DNA from 2 places in the Peribacillus sp. JNUCC41 genome. Region 2 is predicted to be linked to the other one. Evidence: a T-box and tRNA genes for the amino acid it is inferred to sense, from the RefSeq annotation. Region 2 holds a T-box; the other holds one or more tRNA genes.

Region 1 (3,262 bases), 900 kb from region 2:
ACTCTGTCCCCGAAGGGGAAAGCCCTATCTCTAGGGTTGTCAGAGGATGTCAAGACCTGGTAAGGTTCTTCGCGTTGCTTCGAATTAAACCACATGCTCCACCGCTTGTGCGGGCCCCCGTCAATTCCTTTGAGTTTCAGCCTTGCGGCCGTACTCCCCAGGCGGAGTGCTTAATGCGTTAGCTGCAGCACTAAAGGGCGGAAACCCTCTAACACTTAGCACTCATCGTTTACGGCGTGGACTACCAGGGTATCTAATCCTGTTTGCTCCCCACGCTTTCGCGCCTCAGTGTCAGTTACAGACCAGAAAGTCGCCTTCGCCACTGGTGTTCCTCCAAATCTCTACGCATTTCACCGCTACACTTGGAATTCCACTTTCCTCTTCTGCACTCAAGTCCCCCAGTTTCCAATGACCCTCCACGGTTGAGCCGTGGGCTTTCACATCAGACTTAAGGAACCACCTGCGCGCGCTTTACGCCCAATAATTCCGGACAACGCTTGCCACCTACGTATTACCGCGGCTGCTGGCACGTAGTTAGCCGTGGCTTTCTGGTTAGGTACCGTCAAGGTACCAGCAGTTACTCTGGTACTTGTTCTTCCCTAACAACAGAACTTTACGACCCGAAGGCCTTCTTCGTTCACGCGGCGTTGCTCCGTCAGACTTTCGTCCATTGCGGAAGATTCCCTACTGCTGCCTCCCGTAGGAGTCTGGGCCGTGTCTCAGTCCCAGTGTGGCCGATCACCCTCTCAGGTCGGCTACGCATCGTCGCCTTGGTGAGCCATTACCTCACCAACTAGCTAATGCGCCGCGGGCCCATCTATAAGTGACAGCGTAAACCGTCTTTCCATCTTCTCTCATGCGAGAAAAGAACGTATCCGGTATTAGCTCCGGTTTCCCGAAGTTATCCCAGTCTTATAGGCAGGTTGCCCACGTGTTACTCACCCGTCCGCCGCTAATCTCAGGGAGCAAGCTCCCGTCGATTCGCTCGACTTGCATGTATTAGGCACGCCGCCAGCGTTCGTCCTGAGCCAGGATCAAACTCTCCGAAGAAATGTTTGACTTGCTCATTTGCTTTTTTAATAGTGTGTGCTCACTTAAAATTTAACGTTGGCGCTTTGTTTTGTTCAGTTTTCAAAGAGCAATTTGACTCTTCTTAAAGAATCAACTTTCTTATCATATCAAAGCCAAATGGGCTTGTCAAGTTTTTTTGGTGGAGCCTAGCGGGATCGAACCGCTGACCTCCTGCGTGCAAGGCAGGCGCTCTCCCAGCTGAGCTAAGGCCCCAAAAAAAATCATGGTCGGGAAGACAGGATTCGAACCTGCGACCCCTTGGTCCCAAACCAAGTGCTCTACCAAGCTGAGCTACTTCCCGAAAAAAATATGGTGCGCCCGGCGGGAGTCGAACCTACAACCTTCTGATTCGTAGTCAGATGCTCTATCCAATTGAGCTACGGGCGCATATTAAGATGAAGATGGTGCCGAGGACCGGAATCGAACCGGTACGGTAGTCACCTACCGCAGGATTTTAAGTCCTGTGCGTCTGCCAGTTCCGCCACCCCGGCATAAATAAATAGTGGAGCGGAAGACGGGATTCGAACCCGCGACCCCAACCTTGGCAAGGTTGTATTCTACCACTGAACTACTTCCGCGAACATGCGGGTGAAGGGACTTGAACCCCCACGCCTTGCGGCGCCAGATCCTAAGTCTGGTGCGTCTGCCAATTCCGCCACACCCGCATAATAAAATGGTGAGCCATGAAGGATTCGAACCTTCGACCCTCTGATTAAAAGTCAGATGCTCTACCAACTGAGCTAATGGCTCATATAAACTATTTATATATGCTATATCAAGCTTGTATGAAAATGGTGCCGGCAAGAGGACTTGAACCCCCAACCTACTGATTACAAGTCAGTTGCTCTACCAGTTGAGCTACACCGGCAAGTGTAAAAATGGTGGAGGATGACGGGATCGAACCGCCGACCCTCTGCTTGTAAGGCAGATGCTCTCCCAGCTGAGCTAATCCTCCATATATAACTGCTTGGCGGCGTCCTACTCTCACAGGGGGAAACCCCCAACTACCATCGGCGCTGAAGAGCTTAACTGCCGTGTTCGGAATGGGAACGGGTGTGACCTCTTCGCTATCGCCACCAAACATAAAAGGAACGTTGTTCCTTCAAAACTAGATAATAAGAAGGTATTTCATTTTTTAAAAAGCGTTGGTTAAGTCCTCGATCTATTAGTATCAGTCAGCTCCACATGTCGCCACGCTTCCACCTCTGACCTATCAACCTGATCATCTTTCAGGGATCTTACTAGCTTGCGCCATGGGAAATCTCATCTTGAGGGGGGCTTCATGCTTAGATGCTTTCAGCACTTATCCCGTCCGCACGTAGCTACCCAGCTATGCCTTTGGCAAGACAACTGGTACACCAGCGGTGCGTCCATCCCGGTCCTCTCGTACTAAGGACAGCTCCTCTCAAATTTCCTGCGCCCGCGACGGATAGGGACCGAACTGTCTCACGACGTTCTGAACCCAGCTCGCGTACCGCTTTAATGGGCGAACAGCCCAACCCTTGGGACCGACTACAGCCCCAGGATGCGATGAGCCGACATCGAGGTGCCAAACCTCCCCGTCGATGTGGACTCTTGGGGGAGATAAGCCTGTTATCCCCGGGGTAGCTTTTATCCGTTGAGCGATGGCCCTTCCATGCGGAACCACCGGATCACTAAGCCCGACTTTCGTCCCTGCTCGACTTGTAGGTCTCGCAGTCAAGCTCCCTTGTGCCTTTACACTCTACGAATGATTTCCAACCATTCTGAGGGAACCTTTGGGCGCCTCCGTTACTCTTTAGGAGGCGACCGCCCCAGTCAAACTGCCCACCTGACACTGTCTCCCACCCCGATAAGGGGCGCGGGTTAGAATTTCAATACAGCCAGGGTAGTATCCCACCAACGCCTCCACCGAAGCTAGCGCTCCGGCTTCTCAGGCTCCTACCTATCCTGTACAAGCTGTACCAAAATTCAATATCAGGCTGCAGTAAAGCTCCACGGGGTCTTTCCGTCCTGTCGCGGGTAACCTGCATCTTCACAGGTACTATAATTTCACCGAGTCTCTCGTTGAGACAGTGCCCAGATCGTTACACCTTTCGTGCGGGTCGGAACTTACCCGACAAGGAATTTCGCTACCTTAGGACCGTTATAGTTACGGCCGCCGTTTACTGGGGCTTCGGTTCAAAGCTTCGCTTGCGCTAACCTCTCCCCT
Region 2 (3,262 bases):
AGATTCAATCTTATTTGAATTAGTTTGGAACATCTTATTGTTTATACCAAGAATAATGATTCGCTTAATCAAGAATATATTTGACTAGTCTAAATGAGTGCGATTCTTTAAAGGTATCGCCTTTTTTGGTTTGATTAACGAAGCAGATTGTGAAGTGTAGCACTTAAAGTAACGGGTGCGTTAGCTGAAGATCGGAGCTGTCTTTAAGAAAGCTTATTCTTATGCAACTATGGGGGCAGGTTAGTAAATAACTTAATGGCAGTTTAGTTTAATAAGAATCAATGGTAAAATGATGAGAATTAATTATGCTATGGGGCTGGTCAGTTGTAATTTTATAAAAGGAGTTGTGAGAAGTTGAAATATCGTAAAGCAAATATCGATGATATTGATAAATTGGTCGAGTTAAGAAAAAAGCAATTAGTTGATGAGGGGATAGAACCTAATATAGATATTGATAGAGACCTATATGTTTTCTTTAAAAATAAACTAAGTGATGGTACTTTAATTCAATGGCTAGTGGAAGATAATGAAGAAATTATAGCTTGTGGTGCAGTAATTTTTTATGAATTTCCACCTTGTTACACCAATAAGACTGGAAAAAAGGCATATATCACAAATATGTATACTAATGAAAATTATCGTGGACAAGGAATCGCAACAAAGCTGTTAACTAAATTAGTTGATGAAGTTAAGATTTCAGGTATTTCACAAATATGGCTTGGGGCTTCAAAAATGGGTAGACCAGTGTATAAGAAGTTTGGTTTTATGGAAACTGATGAATTTCTAGAATTAAATATTTTTTAATGATTTGTGAAGTATAACACTTAAACTAACGGGTACTTTAGCTTCGGAGCTGTCTTTAAAGAAAATTGGATTTCTAGGTTTAATAATTGAATAACTTTTAGCAAATTGATATATTAATTTATAAATATGTAATCAATGATGTGATCAAGTAAATAAGGATTGTGAAACAGAAAATATAGCCTTGGCTGAAAGCTATATCACCCCTTCTTATTGAACCCTACCACGGAGATGTTAGCTAAAAATTAACCGAGTCGTTTCGTTACAAACGTTTAGAGGACTTAATATTCATTATTAATGTCGAACTAAGGTGGTACCACGTCTATTAGCGTAAAGACGTCCTTTTTTAAGGACTCTTTATGCTTTTTTTATTTTTTAAAGTTATTTCATTTACTCAGGAGGAAAAGACGATGTCACAAAAAACAGACGATTTTTCAAAATGGTATATTGATACGATTCAAAAAGCTGATTTAATGGATTACACCCCAGTTCGCGGTTGTATTGCATTTAAGCCAGATGGCTATGAATTATGGGAACATATTCAAGAAGAGATGGATAAACGGTTTAAAGAAACCGGTCATCGCAATGCATACTTCCCAATGTTAATTCCAGAATCCTTCTTCGAAAAGGAAAAGGATCATATTGAAGGATTCTCACCAGAGCTTCCTTGGGTAACAGAAGCGGCAGGAGAGAAATTAGAAGAACGTTTAGCACTGCGTCCAACTTCAGAAACAATGATTGGACATTTGTATTCAAACTGGATTAAAAGTTATCGAGATCTTCCAGTTTTAATTAATCAATGGGCAAATGTATTCCGTTGGGAAAAGAAAACCCTTCCATTCATCCGTACCTCTGAATTTTTATGGCAAGAAGGTCATACTGCTCATGTGGATCAAGAAGATGCGCGTAAGGAAACAATGCAAATGTTAACTATTTATAAAGAAGTCGTAGAAGGATTACTTGCGATTCCAGTTTATGATGGGCAAAAGACACCATTAGAACGCTTTGCTGGTGCGATTGATACATTCTCCATTGAAGCGATGATGAAAGATGGAAAAGCCGTACAAGCAGGTACCTCACACTACTTAGGTACAAAATTTGCGGAAGCATTTGATATAAAATATTTAAATAAAGAAAATAAACACGCATATGTTCATACAACATCTTGGGGTACGTCCACACGTTTAATTGGTTCGGTCATCATGGTTCATGGCGATGAACAAGGTCTTGTTTTACCACCAAAAATAGCACCGACTCAAGTTGTTTTGATTCCAGTTGGTCCATGGAAAAAGAACCATGCAATTATGGAGAAATTAGATGAAATCTTTGCAGCTTTAAAAGCGAAAGGAATTCGCGTTCGTCTTGATGATTCTGATCAATCACCAGGCTATAAATTTAATGAATGGGAGTTAAAAGGTGTACCTGTACGTATTGAACTTGGTCCACGTGATTTAGAAAATAATCAAGGTTTAATGAAAGCACGTGATGAAGAGGAGAAAGTTTCCGTACCTTTAGAATCAATTGTTGAAAACATTAAAAAAGAACTTGAAACAATGCAAACTCGTCTATTTGAAAAAGCAAAAGCTTTCCGTGCGGAGAATTCACACACACATATCGATACAATCGAACAGTTAAAACAACATCTAGCAGAATCCGAACAAAATGGAACAATTCCTGGTTGGATATTAGCTGGTTGGTGCGGAGAGGATGCTTGTGAAGAAAATGTAAAAGAAAAAACAAAATTCACAACAAGAAACATTCCATTTAACCCACCGACAACAAAGCACACATGCCTTCATTGTGGTAAAGAAGCAAAACATACGGTTTGGTTTGCTCGTGCTTACTAATCTAGGGCTTTCGTGAAAGAGGAATTAATTGATTTTAAGACTAAGATCATATTTTAGCACGATTCTGGAAGAAGATTCGCTTTTCTTATAGAACTAAATGGTGCTTTACTTCATTATCAGGAGCTGATCAGCAGCTCCTTTTCTTATGTAACTATCGGGGCAGGATAGTTCAAGAAGAATTGACACAAGAAGGTCGTCAATGAAGGCGATCTTCTTGTGTCAATTTTTTTAGAATAAAGGATTTCTAATTGGAATATTATGTTAAAGTTAAAGCGGGCAGAGCCGTTTTTAGGGTATTGATGGTGAGCGTAATGGGGGAAATGATTATCTTCGTGAAAAGTCCTATGATTCATTAAAACTTAAACAGTTTAAATTATAATTCTTAAGGGGTGTTTATTTATAGTAATAAATAGAAATAAACATGAGAGTTTAATTGGAAGCGCTCTGTTCATTGTAGAGGTAGAGATTTACGAACTCACTGGTCTGGCGGCCGAGGTGGCCTCATGACAGTAATGAAAAAGCAGCCAATTTCACATTTGATGAAGAAGCGTAGATTTTGGGGTTATGGTGCCGCTATAGCGGTAATGCCTTATCTGTTAATCAAAATCGCCTGG

The links. The T-box of region 2 lies ahead of proS (proline--tRNA ligase). A T-box ahead of a tRNA ligase gene usually reads a tRNA of that ligase, here a tRNA-Pro.
Region 1: it encodes a tRNA-Pro, which carries the amino acid that the T-box ahead of proS (proline--tRNA ligase) is inferred to sense. The anticodon was not compared.

Annotation. Positions count from the first base shown of each region.
Region 1 is NZ_CP062163.1:1,908,969-1,912,230, reverse strand. It holds rRNA gene JNUCC41_RS09490 (16S ribosomal RNA) at 1-1,050, opposite strand, end outside; tRNA gene JNUCC41_RS09485 (tRNA-Ala) at 1,209-1,284, opposite strand; tRNA gene JNUCC41_RS09480 (tRNA-Pro) at 1,296-1,372, opposite strand; tRNA gene JNUCC41_RS09475 (tRNA-Arg) at 1,382-1,458, opposite strand; tRNA gene JNUCC41_RS09470 (tRNA-Leu) at 1,474-1,562, opposite strand; tRNA gene JNUCC41_RS09465 (tRNA-Gly) at 1,575-1,649, opposite strand; tRNA gene JNUCC41_RS09460 (tRNA-Leu) at 1,655-1,736, opposite strand; tRNA gene JNUCC41_RS09455 (tRNA-Lys) at 1,746-1,821, opposite strand; tRNA gene JNUCC41_RS09450 (tRNA-Thr) at 1,864-1,939, opposite strand; tRNA gene JNUCC41_RS09445 (tRNA-Val) at 1,951-2,026, opposite strand; rRNA gene rrf (5S ribosomal RNA) at 2,037-2,152, opposite strand; rRNA gene JNUCC41_RS09435 (23S ribosomal RNA) at 2,217-3,262, opposite strand, start outside.
Region 2 is NZ_CP062163.1:1,010,314-1,013,575, reverse strand. It holds gene JNUCC41_RS05010 (GNAT family N-acetyltransferase) at 355-804, shown strand; T-box leader at 931-1,148, shown strand; gene proS (proline--tRNA ligase) at 1,212-2,648, shown strand; gene JNUCC41_RS05000 (hypothetical protein) at 3,152-3,262, shown strand, end outside.